DNA from 2 places in the Megamonas sp. genome. Region 2 is predicted to be linked to the other one. Evidence: predicted binding sites of a transcription regulator. Region 2 holds the regulator's gene; the other holds the start of a gene.

Region 1 (11,891 bases), on a different contig from region 2:
GTTTTGGACCAATTTTATTAACAATAAATGGTGCTATACACATACCGCCAGCTTCAAGGAATATTTGTAAAGAATTCAAATAACCAAAAGTTTCATTACCTTGTTCAACAGTTGGGAATAAAGAAGCATAGTAAATAGCAAATTGTTGATCAAATACACCATATACGCAAGCAGAACCTAAAATAAAAATCATGAAAAGCCAAACATCTTTAATGCTGAATAAATGTTTTACATTTGTTAAATTAATTGGTTCAGATTTTATAAAATCAGCCTTACTTTCATCAATACGTACTGTTAATAATATTAAAAGAAGAATAATTGCTCCACCAGAAGCCATCCAGAAAATAAGGTCTGGATCATAATTAAATGCACGACCTGCACAAAATACACCTACAGCAGCACCAAGAGAACCCCATGCACGAGCACGACCAAATTCAAAATTATAAATACGACCACATTTTTCTATGAATGATTCAATAACAGCTACACCTGCATAATACGCAAGACTTAAAACAAATGAACCAATAACTGCCCCAACATAAAAGTTATTTATCAATAAAGGTTCATAAACAAATACGAAAAATGGACCTGTTAAAGCAACTAATATAACGATAAAAAATAACAAATATCTTTTCATGCCAATTTTATCTGAAAGATATCCATAAAAAGGTTGTAATACCATACTAAAAATAGCATTTCCAGAATAAATTGTTCCGATTTGCATACCAGTTAATTGAAGTTTTTGACCAAACCATATAGGTAGAAAAGCAAAAAATACCAACCATGAGAAGAAGTATACAAAGAAGAATGCACTTAATTTCCAATAAATCAAATTTTTCATTATAAACGCCCCTTAAATTTCATAAAAATCTACACTTGTTTTTATATTTCCATTTGGTATAAACACAATTCCTTTAGCTTCTTTTGATGGATAAATTCTAGAACTTAAAACACGTTGTCCGCCATTAATAAAAATTTCTAATGATGAATGGTCGCTAAAAATTTGTAAATTTATTTTTTCTCCAACCGGTTCGACACAAACTTCACGTTCTCCATTTACACCACGACCTGATTTATCGCGATTCAACTTAAATATTTTAGTATCTTTATCATATGAAATTACTGTTTCTTCTGTAGCTGATACACGTAATTTCAATACAAAGCCTTGTGCATTTTTCAAATCAAAATCCACATCTAATTGATAACAATCACCATTTACACCCTCAAAAGAAGTAGCTTCTTCTATTACCTGTTCATAATGTACTTTTGATTTATGTAATTTGCTCAATTCTTCAGCAGGTTTACTATAAATCATATTATTTTTTACTTCAAGAACACGTGGTATACTCATCATACCAGCCCAATGATTTTCTTGTTCTGGCATATTACTTTCCCACATATCGAGCCAAGCAATCATTAAACAACGATTATTTTTTTCATCTTGCATTATCTGTGGTGCATAAAAATCAAAACCATAATCTAATAAATCAAACTTGCTATCTCTATGGAATATACCTGTTTGATAATCCATCTTTCCTAAGAAATATCCAGATTGATGTACATTTAAGAATTTATTACCTTCTGGTTTTACACCTTGTGGAGATAAAATTAACGCCTCATGACCATCGATTTCTGCAAAATTAGGACATTCCCACATAAATCCTAAATTTTCTTTTACACTAGATGTAGCCATAATATTCAAAAATTCCCAATTAATTAAATCTTGAGATTTATATACAACTACTTGCCCACTTTCCTCTTTAGTTTGCACGCCTACTACAGTGTAATACCAATCTCCATGTTTCCAAACCTTAGGATCGCGAAAATGCTCTGTTTTTATATTTAAATTTTCAGGTAAAGATTTAATTACAGGATTGTTTTCTACTTTATCAAAACACAAACCATCATGGCTAACAGCTAAACATTGTGTTTCAATTCTATCATTACCACCATTACTATTATCTAAATCTACATGACCTGTATATAATAGATATAAATTTCCATCTTTTTCAATAGCACTACCAGAAAAACAACCATCTTTATCATATTCATCAGTAGGCGCAAGCGCTATTGGTCTAAGTTCCCAATTTACTAAATCTTTACTAGCTACATGACCCCAATGCATAGGACCCCATTGGCTAGAATATGGGTGATATTGATAGAATAAATGATATTCACCTTTATAAAAACAAAATCCATTAGGATCGTTTATCCAATTAGCTGGTGCAGCTATATGGTATTGTGGTCTCCAATAATCATTCTGTGCAATCGTCTCCATTTTTTGTTGAAATTTTTCAGCTTTTAATAGTGCTTCATTATGTTTCAAATTTTTCACTCCTATTATAATAAATTTATAAAACCGGTTCGATTTTTGATTAAAAATATTTGGAAATATAAAAATCTACTCTATATCAAACGCGTTTTATATTTCCTGAAATAATAATATCACTATCTTTTTAAAAAATCAACATTTTTTTAAAACAACAAAAAAGAATTTATTTTCTGATATTTATATTGATAAAAGGATTTATTCCTTTTATCTTAGCAAGTATCACCATATCGTATAGATATTGGCACAATTACCTCTTTTTCTATATTTTCGTTTTTTATCAAAGAAACTATCATTTCTGCAGTTTTTTGAGCTAATATATTTATAGGTTGAACAATAGCAGTTATATTATAAAAACTACTTTCTGTTATAAAAGTTCCATCATATGCTATAAATTTTATATCTTTTGGTATGTCTAATTTTCGCTTACGTGCTTCACCTAAGCATGCACAAACCACCATATCAGCACCATATACACCATCAATATGGGGATATTTTTCAAATACATCGACAGCAACTCGCTTAAAATAGTTCATGTCAAATTTATTCCATTCCATTTCATAATTTATCACTTCAATTCCATTTCTAGATAATTCATCTTTAAATGCACTATGATGTAAATATGCTGACATTGAACTATTTTTTATACCTGTTATTTGTAGAGGATACTTACAACCAGCCTTTAACATTGCTTGAGCTGATAATCTTCCACCTTTCTCATGATCTGAACGAATAATCGGTATTTTATTATTAATAATTCTATCAAAAGCCACAATAGGTTTATTGACATTATCATATAAATCAACTTCTAAAGAATGACAACCCATAATAATACCATCTATCATTTGTCTTCTTAACATGTCTACAATTTCATGTTCCGCATTCTCTCTTTCAATCGTTGAACAAACCATTATTTTATAATTATATTTATAAAGTGCTATCTCTAATGCACCAATAAAAGCCCCAAAAAAAGGATGTGCTACATCAGGTACAATAATACCAATTATATTTGTACTATTACGATATAAATTTCTTGCTAACTCATTCGGTACATAATTTAACTTTTCTATTGCATCTAATACTTTTTTTCTTGATGCCTCTGATACATAACCCTTATTATTCAATACCAATGATACCGTACTTGGTGCCACCTGTGCCAATTTAGCTACATCACGAATACTAGCCATATCTTAACCACCTTATGATACAAATACTTACAATAAAATTATAACATAAATTAAATAGGACAAAAAATCAAAAATTTTTCTTCTGCCTATTGATTTTTTCTGTAAAATTGTTTATTATAGGAATTGTGAGTTAGCACTCACTTATAAAGAGTGCTAACAACTATAAATTAACTTAGTTATAAAATCTATTTACGCATAGGAGGAATATACAATGATTAAGCCATTAGGCGACAGAGTTGTTATTAAAGTTTCTGAAGGCGATATTAAAACTGCAAGTGGTATCGTTTTACCAGATACAGCAAAAGAAAAACCACAAGAAGGTACTGTTGTCGCAGTAAGCGACGGCAAATATGTAGAAGGCAAAAAAGTTGCTCTTGACGTAAAAGTAGGCGACAAAGTAATCTTCTCTAAATATGCTGGTACTGATGTAAAATTCGATGGTACTGATTATTTAATCGTTAGAGATAGCGATATCTTAGCTATTGTTGAATAATTGACAGAAACTAATTAATTACAATTTTAATGTATAATCCTAGGAGGTTCTTTATAAATGGCTAAACAAGTATTATTTGGCGAAGAAGCTCGTCAAGCTCTTGGTAGAGGCGTTGATGCACTCGCTAACGCTGTTAAAGTTACACTTGGCCCAAAAGGCAGAAACGTTGTTTTAGATAAAAAATTCGGTGCTCCAACTATCACTAACGATGGTGTTACTATCGCTCGTGACATTGAACTTGAAGATCCATTCGAAAATATGGGCGCTCAGCTTGTAAAAGAAGTTGCTACAAAAACTAACGATATCGCTGGTGACGGTACAACTACTGCTACATTACTTGCTCAGGCTATGATTCGTGAAGGTATGAGAAACGTAGCTGCTGGTGCAAACCCAATGGTTCTCAAAAAAGGTATTGAAAAAGCTGTTGCTACATTAGTTGAAGAAATCAAAGCAAAAGCTCAAAAAGTTGAAGGTAAAGAAGCTATCGCTCAAGTTGCTTCTGTATCTTCCGCTGATGAAGAAACTGGTGCATTAATTGCTGACGCTATGGAAAAAGTTGGAAAAGACGGTGTTATCACTGTTGAAGAATCCAAAGGTATGCAAACTAACCTTTCTGTTGTAGAAGGTATGCAATTCGACCGTGGATACATTTCTCCATACATGGTTACTGATACAGATAAAATGGAAGCTGTTATGGATGATCCTTTCATTCTTATCACTGACCGCAAAATCTCTGCAATCGCAGACATTCTCCCAATCCTTGAAAAAGTTGTAAAACAAGGTAAAGAACTCGTTATCATCGCTGAAGATATCGACGGTGAAGCTCTTGCTACTATCGTAGTTAACAAACTTCGTGGTACATTCAAAGCTCTTGCTGTTAAAGCTCCTGGTTTTGGTGATCGTCGTAAAGCTATGCTCGAAGATATCGCTATCTTAACTGGTGGTAATGTAATCAGTGAAGAACTTGGCCGTAAACTTGATAGCGTAGAACTTGAAGACCTCGGTCGTGCTCGTCAAGTACGTGCTTCCAAAGAAGAAACTACAATTGTTGACGGTTTTGGCGACAAAGCTGAAATCGCAGCTCGTGCTGAAATTATCAAAAAACAAATCGCTGAAACTTCTTCCGATTTTGATAAAGAAAAATTACAAGAACGTCTTGCTAAATTATCTGGTGGCGTAGCTGTAATTGAAATCGGTGCTGCTACAGAAGTTGAAATGAAAGATAAAAAACTCCGTATCGAAGATGCTTTAAATGCTACTCGTGCTGCTGTTGAAGAAGGTATCGTTGCTGGTGGTGGTACTACTTTCATCGATATTCAACCTGCTCTTGAAAACATTGAAGCTGAAGGCGATGTAAAAACTGGTGTTGAAATCGTAAAACGTGCTATTGAAGAACCAGTTCGTCAGATCGCAAACAATGCAGGTCTTGAAGGTTCTGTAGTTGTTGAACATGTAAAAGCTGCTGGTGTAGGCGTTGGTTATAATGCTTTAGTTGGCGAATACATGGATATGATTGCTGCTGGTATCGTTGATCCTGCAAAAGTTACTCGTAGTGCATTACAAAATGCTGCAAGTATCGCTGCTATGGTTCTCACAACTGAAACAATTGTTGCTGATAAACCTGAAAAAGCTGATCCTGCTGCTATGGCTGGTGCTGGCATGGGCGGCGGAATGCCTGGTATGATGTAATTTAACATCTCATATCAAACAAAATTAAATAAACAAATTAAGCCTAGTGAATTTTCACTAGGCTTTTTCTTTTACACTATCACTATTATTTTTTATAATAAAATCTATAATAAAAAATTAAAATTTGAGGTGAATTTTTTATGATATTTTTATCTATGTTATTCCTAGGTACATTAATTGGTTTTGTTGGAGCAGGTGGCGCTGGTGTTACTATTACATTACTTACAGTTGGTTTTAACATTCCTATTCATATAGCATTAGGTGTTGCCTTATCTTCTATGGTTTTTACTATGATATCTGGTGTTGTAAGCCATTTACGTGAAAATGAAGTAGAATTAAAAACTGGCCTAATCATTGGATTAGGCGGTGTAATTGGAGCTTTTGTTGGTGCTAAATTTTCCACAATCATACCCGAAAATATTTTAAGTATTTTTACTGCTTTAATGATTATTCTATCTGCTCTAATTTTGTATATAAAAGTATATCACAATGATTTATTAAATAAATATTTAAAAGTTCCAACTACATCATTAGCTGGCAAAAAATTTTATATCTATGGTATATTAGTCGGTTGTATTAATGGCTTTTTATCTGGTACTTTTGGCATAGGAGCTGCTGCTTTTATTCAAATTAGCTTATTAATTATATTCGGTGTTCCACTTTTAAAATCCATCGGAACATGTATGTTGATTATTCTTCCTATTTCTGCTTCTGGTGGTCTAGGCTATCTCACTTCTGGAAATTTAGATTTCACTATTTTTCTACAAACAGTATCTGGATTAATGATAGGTGCTTTTCTTGGCTCAAAATTTACACATCTAGCACCAAAACCAATCTTAAAATTTGCCATTGTCGCTATGCCAACAATTGGGGGCTTAATTCTTTTATTATTCCACTAAACTATATAATTATGATTCCTTTCAAAATAAAAATCATTGACTTAGAGTTTACTTCAAATGCTATTATATTCTTAAGTATAAAACTTAACAAGGACGTGATAATATGACTATTAAAGAAGTAAGTCAAAAATATGATCTCAGCCCCGATACTATTCGTTATTATGAACGTATTGGTTTAATTCCACCTGTGCCACGCAAGCCAAATGGTATTCGTGATTTTGACCAAGAATCATGTAATTGGATTGAATTTATAAAATGTATGCGTTCTGCTGGCGTTCAAATCGAAGCATTGATTGATTATGTTCACCTCTTTTATCAAGAAAACACAGCAGAAGCTCGCAAAGATATCTTAATTGAACAGCGCGACCGCCTACAAAAACAAATTGATGCTATGAATATAGTAATAGAACGTTTAAATAAAAAAGTAGACCGTTATGAAGAAATCATTATTCCTGCCGAAAAAAAATTATTAAGCAAATAAATTAAAATTAAATTATAAACAAATAAAAACATTGCTATTTCTTATCGTTTTAAGTTATAATTAACTATGTATTAAATTTATAAACAAAAGAAAGAGATGATTTATGGACCCCGATAGGAAACAACAAACTAATTTAAATGATGAAGATGATAACTTTATAACAGAATATAAACAAGAAGTTATCCACAAGCCATGGTCAAAAACTTTAAAATTATTAGTAGCAATTACAACTTTGATTTTAGCCGTTGTCGGCACATTAGCTTCTTTCAAAGCTGCAAGTCTAGGCAACCAAGTAGTAACTACTCAAAATGAAGCTTTTAACCACTGGTCAAACTACCAAGCAAAAACGATTAAGAAAACAACTTTAGAAACTGAACTTTATACTATTGAAATTGAACTTGCCAAACTCAAAGACACAGATAATGCTTTAAAAACTGAACTTTTAGCTAAAAAAGCTATCTATGAACAAGAAATTGCTCAATATAAGCAAGAAGAAATCACTTTAACAGCTAAAGCTCAGGAAGCAGAACAACGTCATTTATTGACAAAAGAGATTTCTACTAACTTTGGTAATGCTTTAATCTTTTTGCAGATAGGTATTTTATTATCTTCATTGACTACACTTAGTAAAATAAAATATTATTGGTATATAGGTTCTATTTCCGGTATCATTGGATTTAGTATCTTTATCACTTCATATTATAGAAATTTAACTATGTAATTAAAAACCTCTTAGTATTATTATGCTAAGGGGTTTTATTTATGTTAAACTACAAATATACATAAATTTATCAGGAGTCTATCATGTCTATTACTTTCAATAAAAAACAACAACAAGTAATCAATGAATTAAATCAAAATATACTCTTAAGTGCAGGAGCTGGCACAGGTAAGACAAATATACTTTCTTATCGTGTAGCTAATATTTTAAATAAAAATCGTGCCAATGCTGATGAAATTCTCTGCTTAACTTTCACTAACAAAGCTTGTCGAGAATTAAAAAATCGCATCACTTCGCAATTAGATTTTGAAACAGCTAATAAAATCACTATTCGCACCATTCATGGCTTTGCTTATCAAGTGATTACCACTACCGCCAAAAAAGCACAAACAATATTTAAGGAATTCGTCATCTTTGATGATGAAGACCAAAAAACGCTAATCAGACAAACTATCGCCAATTTTTCTAAAGCTAGAGCCTTAGATATTCAATATATCGTAAATTGCATTGAGCAATTAAAGCAAGAACGAGCTTTAAAACATATCTATACCGAAGATATCGAAGCCGATTATACTACTATTTTTCATCAACATTTGAAGTTCAATAAAACATTCAATCAACAACAAAGCGATAATTTAATTAAATTTTTTCAATTTGATGGTTTAAATATAATCATCAACTATGAATTGGCTTTACAACAAATGCATGGTTTAGATTACAAAGATTTAATCGCCAATGCTTATCGTTTATTTCAAGACGAAAATATATGCTCATCATGGCGAAAACGCTACAAATATATCATGATTGATGAAATGCAAGACACTAGTTCTTTTGAATATACTATGCTCGAAAAGCTCTTTCCTGCTAATAATATCATGCTCTGTGGCGATGAATTTCAAACTATTTATGAATGGCGTGGCTCTAATCCTCAAAAAATCTTAACTGCCTTCACTGAAAAATATAACCCCTTAATTATTAATTTCAATGAAAATTATCGCTCTACAAAATTACTTTTAGAAATGGCATACAATACCTTGATAAATCTTTTTTGCAAAGAAACTATCCTTCATTCCTATGCCAAAAATCTACTTTCAAAAAGCAGTGAACTCGGTCATAAAATAGAATTAAAACAAGCAAACTCTCTAGCTAACGAAGCCCAATGGATTTTTCAAAATATCGTAAATTTATTACCTTTAGTAAAAACACCTACGCAAATAGCTATTTTAGTTCGTCAAAACAATTATCTACAAAACTTAACATTACATCTAAATTATCTAGCCAATATTTATAATCAAAAAAATCAAGAAGAACCTATTCATTTCATTCAAATAGATAATATCCGCTTTTTCAAACGTCAAGAAATAAAAGATGTTCTATCCATTATGAAATATCTCATCAATCCTAATGATTATCTCAGCCTACAGCGAATATTAGTAAATCTAATTCCTAATATTGGTATTCGCACTATCAAGCAAATATCATCTGCTGAATATCTTCAAAATGGATTGCGTTTATCTGACTTCATCAATGCAAATTTCCAAAATCCAAACTATGAACCTTTTTCTGACTTGATTTCAGCTTATTTATCCAAAGACATCATAGTTTTTGATATTGAAGGTACGGGGACAGATATTTTTGCAGACAATATTATTCAATTATCCGCAATCAAAATTCGCAAAGGGAAAAAAATAGCTGAATTCAATCGTTATCTAAAATCAGATAAACTTGTTAGCGACTCTGAAAAAGTACATCATATTTCTGATGAATATTTGCAAGCTCATGGCGAAAATCCTAAACTTGTTCTTCAAGAATTTTGTCAATTTATCCAAGATGCCATCATCACAGGTCATAATATTCGCGGTTATGATATGGATATTCTCAATCAAAATCTATTAAAACATAACTTGAAACCTGTAAATTTCTCTAATATAAATTTTGATACCTTAGATTTAGTTCGTCGTTTTTATCCTAATTTGCCTAATCATAAACTTGAATTTCTAAGTAATCATTTTCAATTTGAAACAAAATCTAATCATAACTCTTTAGATGATGTTTTTGCTACATGGGAATTATTACACAAATTGCTCGAAGATAAAATTATTCCTACAGCTAAAAAACGCAGTGAATTAATCAATAAACAAAAAAATAAATTCATTCATGTAGCTCAAATTTTCCAAAAACTGCATAATATTTTAAATGACAATTTACTTTTAGAAAATCTAATCGCCCAAATCGTTGAAGAATTTAATTTAGTGAATATCTATAAAGCTAATGCAACTCAAGATGGAGCTGTTCGCTTAGAAAACATTCGCAATTTATTTAGATTAGCCAAAGCAGAACTCAACTCACATCGAGGAACAAATGGCATCAAAGAATTATTACAATATGCTAGTTTATCTAATACAGATTTAGATGCTCTTACTTCTTCTCATCCTAAAATCCCTATTATAACTATTCATCAAGCAAAAGGCTTAGAATTTGATTATGAATTTTTAGCTGGCATGAATGATGACATTTTCCCATCATATTTCAGCACACGCAATGGCTCTATTACTGAAGAAGAAAAACGTCTTTTCTATGTAGCCATCACTCGTGCCAAAAAAGCTTTATTTCTCTCCAGTTCAGGTAGACCTAGTCGTCTATTAAATTATATACCTGAACAATTCATCACCAAAACCAAATAAAAATGATTACTATCTATAAAGGCATAATATTTATGTCTTTTACTTTTAACAAAAATTTTATAAATTTTAAAATAATTTCATATACTTTTACTTATATAAGTGCTAAAATAAATATAATTTAATCTATCTATATTTTAGAATAAATTGTATATATTCTATTGGAGGTATCCGCTTATGAAAATACTAATTATCGGCGGTGTTGCAGCCGGAACGAAAGCAGCTGCAAAATTAAAACGAGAAAATCGTGATTTAGATATCACAATCATTGCTAAAGATGGTGATATTTCTTATGCTGGTTGCGGTTTACCATATTATATTGGAGGATTTATCGAAGACCGCTCTAGTCTAATTGTTAATACTCCACAAAAATATGCTGCTATGACAGGTGTAAACGTCTTAACTAATGTAGAAGCTATTGCTGTGGATAATAATAATCATACTGTTATCGCTAAAAATTTAATCACTAATGAAGAAGCTTCTTATGCTTATGATAAATTAATTATTGCTACTGGTGCTTCACCTATCACTCCACCTATTGAAGGTATAAAAAAACAAGGTGTATTCTCTTTGCGCCTTCCTAATGATGCTGTAAATATAAGAGATTATGTTACTAACAACCAAGTAAAAAAAGCTGTTATTGTTGGTGGTGGCTTTATCGGTCTTGAAGTTGCTGAAAATCTTCTAGCTCAAAAAGTTGATGTAACAGTTATCGATTTTGCTCCACAAATCATGCCTAATGTCATTGATCCAGAAATTGCTAATTATGTACAAAAACATTTACAAAAACATGGTATTCGCGTATTAACTGGCGTTGCTGCTCAAGAAGTTTTAGGTGATGATAAAGTTTCTGCACTCAAAACCTCCGCTGGTGAATTAAGTGCAGATTTAGTAATCTTATCTGTTGGTATCAGACCAAATACTGCCTTTTTAAATGATACAGGTATGGAAATGTTCAAAGGAACTATTCTTGTAAATGAACAATTACAAACAAATTTACCTGATATCTACGCTATTGGCGATTGTGCTATGGTTTCCAACAGAATGACACATTCTGCTCAATGGTCTCCAATGGGTTCTAGTGCCAACTTAGAAGGCAGACTCTTAGCTCAAATTTTAAATAATACACCTAAAAATTATCCTGGCGTATTAGGCACAGGTATTGTAAAACTTCCAGAACTAAACTGTGCAAGAACAGGTCTTAGTGAAAAAGTTGCTCGTGATGCTGGTTACGATGTAGAAACTGTAATGGCAGTCGTTGATGATAAAGCTCATTATTATCCAGATGCAAGCTCTTTCATCACCAAATTAATCGTAGATAAATCCACACATAAAATCTTAGGTTTCCAAGCACTTGGAAGCGGTGCTGTAGACAAAATGGTAGATATCGCTGTAACAGCTATTTCCTTAG
Region 2 (11,891 bases):
TGTATTCAAACTACCATTATTAGGTAAGAAATTAAAAATACTAAAGACTAACTCATCACTCATTTGATAATCTGCTACATATGGCGTAGCTTCAATTCCTTCACGTGCAAATATTTCCATTGCTCTTGGTAAGTGAAAACCAGATGTGATAACTAATGGCTTAGTAAAATTATATTCTTCCATTATAACCTTACTATTTTGCACATTTTCCACTGTATTTCTACTCTGATTTTCTAATATCAAAGCTTGCGAATTTATGCCCATACCTTCAAATATACGCTTTTCAATATCAGCTTCTCTTCCTGTATCTTCAAACACCTTTCCGCCAGATAAAATAATAGGAATATCTAATTCTTTTTGTAATCTCATAACTGTAATCATGCGATTAGCTACATATCCTGAAACTTGCCCTTCGCCATCAATATCTGCTACATTTATCGCACCGCCACCTAGCATAATTATCACATCATTTTTATCTTGTTTTAACTGTTCAATAGTTTTATTTTGATAAAAATTCTCCAATGGCTTAACTAAATGATAAGCTATAAAATTTGTAGATAATAAATAAAACAATAAAGTAATCATGCTTAAAATATATTTACCTTTAATCTTTTTCCAATATAAATAAATATTAAATAAAATCAGAAGTGATATAATTCCTCCCGGTGGAATTATAAAAGCATAAAAAATCTTGACTAAATAAAGCATAAATATACCTCCTATAACGTACTTTTTCCCCTAAAAATTATAAATATAACAAAATCATCGTTAATTTCTTCATTAATTTTCATTGTAAAAATATCTATTATTTGTTATAACAGTATATAAGGAGGGGATTATCATCGAAATTTCTCTAGAAACAATTCAACAGACAGACGAATTAGTTCATCAACTATATCAAACAACACGTGCTATGTCAAAAAGTGTAAACCGTGCATTATACAGTACAAATATCTATGGTTCTGAATGGACTATTTTAAAAACAATTCACGATCAAGGCACTATGACACAGACAGCACTTGCTAACTATTTAAATATTGAACCTGCTGCAATCTCTAAAACAATTCGTCAGCTGATGAAAAAAAATCTTATCATGCGTCAAAGTGGTGAAGATAAACGCGAAAAATATATTTATCTCACACCATTGGCGATTGAACAATATAATGAATGGTTTGAAGTTATCGCTCAAAATTGTCGCCGAGTATTAGAAGCTGTCAATGTAGAAGAACAAAAAATACTAATGGATTTATTGAGCAAAATAAAAAATAAAGTCAATGATGACATTTAACTTTTAAAACATAATTATCATAAATAGTATAAATAATAAAGAAGGGCATTATCTTATAAAAGTTAATGCCCTTTTTATTTATCATTTTGTAGCTGCGCGAATAATTGATTGTGCAACTTCTTTTATTGTTTTTCGTTTTGCCATACTATATTTTTGTATTCTACGATAAGCTTCACTTTCAGACAAATTATAAGCATCCATCAAAATACCTTTTGCTCTATCTAATAATTTTCTCATTTCTAGTGAATTTTTTATATCATCTAATTCACTTTCTAATTGTTTAATCTCATTAAATCTAGATAGTGCAATTTCTATTGCTGGAAACAAATTACTTGGCTTTATTGGTTTTACCAAATAAGCTAGAACACCTGAATTCTTAGCTTTTTCTACAATGTCTTTTTGGCTAAAAGCTGTAAGCAAAATAACAGGAGCTAATTTTTGGTCAGAAATTTTCTTTGCAGCTGTAATCCCATCCATTTCTGGCATTTTTATATCCATAATCACTAAATCAGGTTTTAATCGCTGCGTTAATTCTATAGCCTTTAATCCATTAAAACATTCTCCAACGACTTCATGCCCAGCTTCTTCTAACATTTCTTTCAAATCCATACGAATAATCGACTCATTATCAGCAATCACAATTTTTAACTTAGACATCCACTTCACTCTCCATTAAAAATTTATAGGGAATAGCTATCTTGGCATGAACCCCATTATCATTATATAAGTCAAAAGAACCATTCATATCTCCTTCAATTAAGGTTCTCACAATTTGAAGTCCTAAAGATTTTGTCGGTAAATCAGAAAAATTCTCTGGTAAACCATTACCATTGTCATACAATTCTATTATATAGGCTTCATCACTTTGACTTATTTTAAGACCAATTTTACCATAATTTCTGCCTAAAAATCCATGCTCAATTGAATTTAAAATCAATTCATTTATGATCAAAGCTAAATTACTAGCTTGTTTTGATGGTAAAATTATTGTCTCTCCAATGAATTCTGTCTCCAGTTTAAAATGACTATCTAACATATTTTGCTGGATTAATTGCAAAATATTTTTTGTTACTTCCATTACATCTATATTTTCATCACCTTGTTGTGATAAAAATTCATGTACAACTGATATACTTAAAATACGATTTACACTTTCTCTCAAAGCCTCTTTTACTTCCATTGAATTTGAACGTCTAGCCTGTAATCTAAGCAAACTAGCAATCGTTTGTAAATTATTTTTTACACGATGATGTATTTCTTGTATCACAGCTGATTTTATTTTTAATTCTTTATCTTTTTTTCGAATTTCAGTAACATCAGATAAAATCACTATACGTGTCAATAAATTTCCTGCTTCATTTATTGGAATATCTCTTCTAATTAATACTAAATTGCCAACTTCAATCTCTTTTTCATAAGGGCATCTTGGTAAAATAGTTTCTTTTTTAATATGCAAAGTCAACTGTCTATCAAAAAGATGACAACCTAATAAATTACTAACACCTAAAACATGATATATTCTAGAAGCTACCATATTAGCAAAAATAATGCGTTCGTTTTTATCTGTAATGATAATACCATCACGCGAAGAAATTGATCTATACATTTTATTATCTGTTTTTTTAGGTGCATTTTCCAAAATAATAAAAGCAGTTTTCAAAAGACGAGTAAAACCTCTTGTTTGTGCATCTTCATAATTTATTTCAAAACAAATAACAGCTATTACTTCATAATCAACGACAATTGGTATAGTATACATTTGATGGAATTTACCAAAATCTAATTCTCTTTGACCTTCATATTTTGATTTAAATTTAATACTTTTTTCGATTAAAGGTTCTTGTACTTTAGGAATTTCTTTTCCTATTAGTGAATGTTTTATTGGATTATATGTAGTATGTGGTTCAAATTCAGATATAACCGTAAAATAATTTTCTTTTTTAGAAAATGTATACATAGCTACATGTGCATGCACTAAATCAGCAACTAAAGGTAATGCAGCATTAATCTTTTGCAAAAAATTAGCTTTCATAGCGGATAAATTAGTAAATTGTCTACAATTATTTAAAAAAGACATTATTTTCACTTCACTTTCTTTATTTTATTCTTTTATTAAATTTTATAAAGAAAAAAGGAGACCTATCGTCTCCTTTGTATTAAATTAAATTATGTTTAATTTAATTTATGTAATTATAAAACTCTACGTGCTCCAATATAGCAAGATGCCCAATAAGAACTACTTAAAGAATCGACAACTACTCCACGGCTAGAAGAAGCATTAATAAAGTTACCATCACCCATATAGATACCTACATGAGATGCTCCATAAGTATAAGTAGAGAAAAATACTAAATCACCAGGCATAAGGTTATCATAAGATACTGGTGTACCTATTTCAAATTGTACATCTGCTGTACGTGGAAGAGAAATACCAGCTGTAGCAAAAACATAACGCGTAAAACCAGAGCAATCAAAACCGCTTGGAGTTGTACCACCAAATACATATGGCACGCCAATATAATTCAAAGATGAATTAATGATACGTTTTGCAATGTAATTAGAACTACGGCTTACTACAGGCATGTTACGTCCCATCAATGCTTGATATGTCATAGCGCCAACTAAACCATCATTATCCAAACCATTAGCTGATTGGAATGCTGCCACTGCAGCTTGTGTAGCTGGACCGAAATCTCCATCTGCTGTTACATCATAACCCTGACTTGCCAATGCTGCTTGAATTTCAGCGATTTCTGCACCTTGGTCTCCTAAACGGAAAGAAGATGCGCTAGCAATAGCACTCATACAGATCAAACACAAAGATAAAACTAAAACACGGACAACTTTACTCAAAAAAAAGACTCCTCTCAAAATCGCCTACGAGGTTAGCTGACGGGTTAGGACAGAGAAGGAAAGACTATCCATCTAAAATTTCAGTAAATTCTACCAAAACAAATTAGATTCACCCCAAAAAATTGGTTCTCCCGCTCCTGAGCTGGATTCGGCTTTCTATTTTTATTTTTTTATTACGCTCATAATTTATATTCTACACTATTTTATTAAAAACCTCAACCTATAATCAATAATTTTTATCATTTAGTTTAGTTCCTATATAATAATTAAACTAATTTCAACTGTTTTCATTATACTTAAGAAATTTTTTATTTAATTAAACAAAAGACATTGACATTTTGTCTAAATAGTGATACATTCTTAATTAGAAGTTAGCACTCACTATTATAGAGTGCTAACAATAGGGGTGAAAGAAATGCTAGATGAAAGAAAGCAACGCATTCTCCGAGCCATTGTAGATGACTATATATCTACTGCAGAGCCAATAGGCTCCCGAACAATTGCTAAGAAATATAGTTTGGGAATTAGCCCTGCGACAATTCGTAATGAAATGGCAGATTTAGAGACACTTGGTTATATCAAGCATCTCCATACCTCATCTGGGCGTATCCCCTCATCAAAAGGTTATCGTTTTTATGTTGATGACTTATTAACATTAGAACAAATGTCGGAGAATGAGATATCTCTTATCAATAATTGGTATGCTACTAAAGTACGTTCTGTTGAAGAAATTTTCCGTGAAACTTCACGTATAATCTCTCAACTGACAAAAAATGTATCTTTAGTTTTAGCTCCACAATTAACGCAAACAGCTTTTCAGTATTTGCGATTTTTACCACTTAATGAACATCAAGTAATAGCTGTCATCATGACAGATGCTGGTTTTATTGATAATAAAATTATCGATATTCCAAGTGGTGTTTCTTTTGAGGATTTTGATAATATCGCTAGTATCTTTAATCATTATCTCAAAGGTAAGCGTCTATCAGATATTAGTATGGCATCAATTCGCAAAATTCGCGGTGAAACTGTTAATTCCACAGTTTTCAATGCTATCATTAATATTATAGATGAAGCATTAGTCAAAGATAAGCAAGAACGACTTTATCTAGGTGGTGCTAGAGAATTGATGGAACAGCCTGAATTTCATAATATAGATAAAGTAAAAAAACTTTTATCTATGTTTGAAGAAAAACAGCTTTTATATGACATTTTACATGCACAAAAAGATGAAAGTTTAGCTGTTACCATTGGTCAAGAAAATAAATATAATGATATTAAAGATTGCAGTATTATCAGTGCCACATATCATTTAGATGGTAAACCAATTGCCACATTAGCTGTTTTAGGTCCAACACGTATGGATTATGGTAAAATAATTTCTTTATTAAAATTTATGAATGCTAATCTTGCTGATATTTTCCATAGATTTCATTTGTAATCTATAAAGATTAAACTATTTATTATTATAAGAAGGTGGTTGATTCATGGCTACTCCAGAAGAAACTAAAGAAACTATGCAGACTGAAACGACTTCTGATAATGAAGTTAAAGAAACAGTAGAAGAAACTACTAATGAGACTGCTGTAGAAAATGATGAAGCAACTTTTGATACAATAAAAAAAGAACTTGAAGCTCAAAAAGAATTATTACAGCAAAGCGAAGACCACTATAAAAGATTGCAAGCTGATTTTGCAAACTTCCGTCGTCGCAATGAAAAAGAACGTGAAGAATTATCTAGTGTAGTACTTCAAGGATTAATTAAAGATTTATTACCTATCATTGATAATTTTGAACGTGCTTTAGCTGTTGAAGGAGCTGCTGGTACACCTCTTCACGATGGAATTTCCATGGTTTACAACCAATTAATGGAATCTTTGAAGAAAAATGGTCTTGAAGTTATTAAAGCTGCTGGTGAAAAATTTGATCCGAATTTCCACCAAGCTGTAATGCGCGTTCAAGATCCTGAAAAAGAAGATGATACCATCGAAGAAGAATTCCAAAAAGGTTATATGGTACAAGGTCGAGTAATTCGCCCAAGTATGGTAAAAGTTGTAGCTAATTAATCATTTAATTAACTATAATTAATATAAAATATTTTATTAAATTGCATAACACTTATATTTATATATAGATGTTTTTAGGAGGAATTTATAATGTCCAAAGTAATTGGTATTGACTTAGGTACTACTAACTCTGTAGTCGCTGTTATGGAAGGTGGCGAATCTACAGTTATTACAAACCCAGAAGGTAGCAGACTTACTCCTTCAGTTGTAGGTTTCACAAAAGATGGTGAACGTCTTGTAGGTCAACTTGCAAAACGTCAAGCCGTTTCCAATCCAGATAGAACAATCGCTTCAATCAAACGTCATATGGGCGAAGTTAATTATAAAGTAAATATTGATGGTAAATCTTATACTCCACCAGAAATTTCTGCTATGATTCTTCAAAAATTAAAAGCTGATGCAGAAAAATATCTTGGCGAAAAAGTAACTCAAGCAGTTATCACTGTTCCTGCTTACTTCAACGATAGCCAACGTCAAGCAACTAAAGATGCTGGTAAAATCGCAGGTCTTGATGTTCTTCGTATCGTAAACGAACCAACTGCTGCTGCTCTTGCTTATGGTCTTGATAAAGGTGAAGATGGTACAATCTTAGTATTCGACTTAGGTGGCGGTACATTCGATGTATCTATCCTTGAACTTGGTGATGGTGTATTTGAAGTAAAATCCACTAATGGTAATACTCATTTAGGTGGCGATGACTTTGACCATGCAGTAATGAATTGGATGGTAGAAGAATTCAAAAAATCCAACGGCATTGACTTATCTCAAGATAAAATGAGTGCTCAGCGTCTTATCGAAGCTGCTGAAAAAGCAAAAATCGAACTTTCCAGCATGACTTCTACAAATATCAACTTACCATTCATCACTGCTGATGCAACAGGTCCAAAACACTTAGATTTAACTCTTACTCGTGCAAAATTTGATGAATTAACAGCAGATCTTGTTGAAGCTACAATCGAACCAACTCGTAAAGCTATGGCTGATGCTGGTTTATCCGTTTCTGAAATCGACAAAATCATCTTAGTTGGTGGTTCTAGCCGTATCCCTGCTGTTCAAGAAGCTATTAGAAAATATCTTGGTAAAGAACCAAATCATGGTGTAAACCCTGATGAATGCGTTGCAGTAGGTGCAGCTATTCAAGCTGGTATCTTAGCTGGTGAAGTTAAAGACGTATTACTTCTTGATGTAACTCCACTTTCCTTAGGTATTGAAACATTAGGTGGTATTTGCACAAGAATTATTGAAAGAAATACTACTATCCCTACTTCTAAGAGCCAAGTATTCTCTACAGCGGCTGATAATCAGCCTGCAGTTAGCATTCATGTTCTTCAAGGTGAACGTGAAATGGCAGCAGACAACAAAACTCTCGGTCGTTTTGATTTAACAGATATTCCACCAGCTCCAAGAGGAGTTCCTCAGATCGAAGTTAAATTCGATATCGATGCTAACGGTATCGTTCATGTATCTGCAAAAGACCTCGGTACTGGTAAAGAACAAAATATCACTATTCAATCTGATAGCGGTATGAGTAAAGAAGATATCGACCGTATGGTTAAAGAAGCTCAAGCTCATGAAGCTGAAGATAAAAAACGTAAAGAAGAAGTAGAAACTAGAAATAATGCTGATTCTTTAGTATTCCAAGCTGAAAAAGTAATCAAAGATTTAGGCGATAAAGCTGATGCTAATACTGTAGCTAAAGTAAAAGATGGTATTGAAGGCGTTAAAAATGCTCTCAAAGGTACAGATATCGAAGCAATCAAAAAAGCTATGGAAGAATTACAAAAACCTCTTTATGAATTAAGCGCAGCTGCATATCAGCAGGCTCAGCAAGCTCAACAGCAAGCTGGCGGAGCAGGTGCTAATGCACAGCAACAGACTCAGACAAAAGATGATGACAATGTTGTTGACGCTGATTTTAAAGATGTAACTGATAAATAATTTAAGTTTAATTAATATAAGAAATTCGATGCACATAACTCCAGTTAATCCTTAGCTGGAGTTATGTCAATTAAGCATAAAATCTTTATTTAGGTTTAGGTGGTGCAAAGTGAGTACAAAACGCGATTATTATGAAGTCTTAGGCGTAAGTAAAAATGCTACAGAAGCAGAAATAAAAAAAGCCTACAAAAAAATGGCTCGAAAATATCACCCTGACCTCAATCGTGATAATCCTAAAGAAGCCGAAGAAAAATTCAAAGAAGTAAATGAAGCTTATGAGGTTTTATCCAATCCACAGAAAAAAGCTCAATATGATCAATTTGGTCATGCAGCTTTTGATGGTACTGGTGGAGCTGGCGGTGGCTTTGGCGGGTTCGGCGGTTTTGGTCAAGGTGGCTTTGGTGGAGAAGGTTTTGGCGATATCTTTGACATGTTCTTTGGCAATGGTGGTGGCGGCTCTGCTCGTCGTCGTGGCCCAGAACGTGGTTCTGATTTACGCTATAATTTATCTATTTCCTTTGAAGAAGCTGCATTTGGTAAAACAGTAGAACTCAATATTCCTCGTACAGAAAAATGTTCTAGTTGTAATGGTACAGGTGCTGCTGCTGGTACCCATCCTGAAACTTGCCCTGATTGCCATGGTACAGGTCAAGTACAATTCACTCAAAATACACCATTTGGTCGCATGGTAAATCAGCGTACTTGTTCCCGTTGCAGTGGTACAGGTGAAATCGTTAAAACACCATGTAAAGATTGTAATGGTAAAGGTGTTAAATCTGTTCGCTCTAAAGTTGAAGTTAAAATCCCTGCTGGCGTAGATACTGGAAATCGTATCCGCGTAGCTGGTGAAGGTGAAGCAGGTGTTCGTGGTGGATCTACTGGTGATTTATATGTATATATCACAGTAAAAGACCATAAATTCTTCAAACGTGAAGGCACTGAAATCATCTGCGAAGTTCCTATCACTTTTGTACAAGCTTCCTTAGGCGATACTATAGAAGTACCAACTCTTGATGGTAAAGTAGAAATGAAAATACCAGCTGGTATTCAGTCTGGTACAATAATGCGCTTAAAAGGAAAAGGTATTCCATTCCTTCGCGGTTCTGGTCGTGGCGATCAACATGTTCGCATTAAAGTTTTAACTCCACAAAAACTTACTGACAGACAAAAAGAACTTCTTCGTGAATTTGCTGGTATTAAAAATGATAAAGCAAATCCAGAACAAGAAAGCTTCTTTAAGACTTTAAAAAATCTCTTTAAATAAAAAAATGACTCCTAGTAATTATAACTAGGAGTCATTTTTTATTATTTATTTTTATCTATAAATTCTAAAGCCATTTCCGCATTTGACCTTGCTAAACTACGCAATTTAGCCATTCGTTTCAAATTCTGATTGCGATATATTTCTTTATTATTCCATTTAGCATTAATTTCTTGCATCAAAGCTTCCACTGTTACATTCTCTAAATCGCCTACAACATCTTCATCAATGGATTTTAAAAATCTATCAATTTTAGGATCATATGATATACCTATCATTGGCGTGCCCATCACACCTGCAAAAATCAATGCATGAAGGCGAATGCCAATCATTAAATCCATGTTTCCTACTAATGACATTAATTCCCTTGTTGTAAAATCTTCTTTCAAGATACATGCCGGCTGTTTCATTTTAGCTACAATTTTTTTAGCAGCCTTTACATCTTCTGGATATTGCATTGGCATAAAAACAATCTGAGCATTTAATTTCGTTACTGCTTCATCAGCCACTTCTGCTAAGACGTCTTTATAATGTTGCCATTCACGCCATTCACGCACAGATATACCAATTATCGGCTTAGTGAGTGAAATATGTGATTTCTTAAAAATCTCTCGCCCACTTTTTTTATCTACTGCATTTATTGCTAACACTGGATCTGCTGTAGCTTTTATCGGTGGTTTTACAATCTTAAGCATATCCAATTCTTTTAATGAATCTTTATCGCGAACTGTAATCAACGCACTATGATTGCCAAACCATCTCATCAAGCGTCTTGCGAATTTACCATAAATAGGGCCAATACCTTGAGCATATAACATTATCGGTGTATGAACTAATTTAGCTAAAAATAATACACCCATATAATAATATAAGCTTCGACCGCTAGTTACATTTTGTAATAAGCTACCACCACCACTTATAAGTAAATCCGCCTTTTTCAACACTTTCAAAATATCTACTACATTTAACCAATTAACTGCATCAACACTATGGCGTTTTCTTGTATATTCTGGGTCTGATGAAATAACTGTAATATGAAGTTTTGGATTAAGCTCTGAGAATACTTCTAACATTGCAGATAGCATCGCTTCATCGCCTGCATTTTTAGAACCATAATACCCAGAAATTACAATATTATTCATTCAAAGACTTACTCCTATCTGTTGAAGATGCAATATATTGCCATAAATACAATGCACCCATGACAACACAGCCTATGACAGCACCCCATAAAGCACCATCAAAACCTCTCATTAATGACATAAATACCGGCGTACGCATATGTGCAAAAGTTTCTACCATAGAACCTTGTCCAATAGTCGCTACTATAGATAAAATAAAGAAGATAGCTGCTGGCCACTTACGATACCATGCCATGATCATTATTATAAACGCTGGATGACCAATAAAAATTTCTTTTGAACGAGGTCTTGCATAAAACGCTTGTTCTAAGAAAGCTCTTATTTTCAATTCTATGCCAGGAACAGGAACGCCAGCTGTATGACCGGAACGACCGATAAAGATAACAGCTACAATCATAGCTATCAAAAATCCTACTAAAGCTTTTACAGATACAGTCATATTCAATATACGTTTAGCCTGTTCTTTAAAAGCTGGTGGTGTTAATAAATTATCACCGAATATATCAAAACGTTGCATAAAGGCTATAGCCACTAAAATAATTGGCAATACAAATGTTAACTTGATACCACGGAAAATACTCATTTCCAAGAAGAATTCTACATCAGATAAAATACCAGATAAGAACATTGCCCCCATCATAGAAACAACACTTGCACAGACAATAGCCTTCACTGCTTTTAATAATAATGGACCAAATTTTAATTTACCAATTAGACGATTTCTACGAATTACATCTAATTGACTTATCATACCAATAGCAGGGAAAACATTTGCCGCAGCTAAAGCAGCCATTATACGAATTGTAGAGCCTTTTCCTATCAATACTGGAACAGCTGTTATTACAAAGCAAATTGCTAATAAAATATACTGTTTTTTATTTGACAAGCTTGGGTAAACCAAAGAAATATACAATACACAAGCACTACAAATACCTAAAAGCATTATAACTTGCAAAATTCTATTGCCAAAAAATGGCTCAAAATGACTAGCAGGTCCAATATTAAAACCTTTAGATTCAAGTTTTGCTTTTGTATCTGAAATATATTTCATATTTGTAGCTAATAGAGACATATCACCTTCAGGTTTTTCATAAATACGCATTAAATCTATACGTATATTACGTTCTTCATCAGTATTTGCCCAACGCTCAACAGCTACATCCATTTTCAATTTTGGCTGTTCATCTTTTGGTATAGTATATAATCTAGCGACTTTATAATCTAAACCTCTAGCAATATCATATAGACCATCTTGTGGATAAAATTGCAATTGTGTAACATGTTCAATCATACCAAGAGTGATATCTCTTTCTTTCATCAACTCAATAGTACGCTCAGTATTA

What was found. The regulator HrcA, encoded in region 2, represses chaperone genes, less so after heat shock. The targets are predictions, from matches to a motif close to TGTTAGCACTCNNNNNNNNNGAGTGCTAACA.
Region 1: a site for HrcA is predicted at 3,645-3,675, ahead of groES (co-chaperone GroES). Genes of this name have one in related genera too.

Annotation. Positions count from the first base shown of each region.
Region 1 covers NZ_CFQVBI010000024.1:1,464-13,354, reverse strand. The annotation lists gene AC5LAX_RS03705 (oligosaccharide MFS transporter) at 1-841, opposite strand, end outside; gene AC5LAX_RS03700 (glycoside hydrolase family 32 protein) at 854-2,335, opposite strand; gene AC5LAX_RS03695 (LacI family DNA-binding transcriptional regulator) at 2,542-3,516, opposite strand; gene groES (co-chaperone GroES) at 3,728-4,009, shown strand; gene groL (chaperonin GroEL) at 4,067-5,698, shown strand; gene AC5LAX_RS03680 (sulfite exporter TauE/SafE family protein) at 5,839-6,597, shown strand; gene AC5LAX_RS03675 (MerR family transcriptional regulator) at 6,701-7,078, shown strand; gene AC5LAX_RS03670 (DUF4337 domain-containing protein) at 7,182-7,799, shown strand; gene AC5LAX_RS03665 (3'-5' exonuclease) at 7,883-10,483, shown strand; gene AC5LAX_RS03660 (FAD-dependent oxidoreductase) at 10,658-11,891, shown strand, end outside.
Region 2 covers NZ_CFQVBI010000066.1:40,839-52,729, forward strand. The annotation lists gene AC5LAX_RS09540 (YdcF family protein) at 1-708, opposite strand, end outside; gene AC5LAX_RS09545 (MarR family winged helix-turn-helix transcriptional regulator) at 914-1,288, shown strand; gene AC5LAX_RS09550 (ANTAR domain-containing response regulator) at 1,370-1,945, opposite strand; gene AC5LAX_RS09555 (histidine kinase N-terminal domain-containing protein) at 1,938-3,365, opposite strand; gene AC5LAX_RS09560 (C40 family peptidase) at 3,479-4,141, opposite strand; cyclic di-AMP (ydaO/yuaA leader) riboswitch at 4,148-4,305, opposite strand; gene hrcA (heat-inducible transcriptional repressor HrcA) at 4,557-5,582, shown strand; gene grpE (nucleotide exchange factor GrpE) at 5,629-6,207, shown strand; gene dnaK (molecular chaperone DnaK) at 6,298-8,145, shown strand; gene dnaJ (molecular chaperone DnaJ) at 8,255-9,409, shown strand; gene csaB (polysaccharide pyruvyl transferase CsaB) at 9,451-10,548, opposite strand; gene AC5LAX_RS09590 (DUF5693 family protein) at 10,541-11,891, opposite strand, start outside.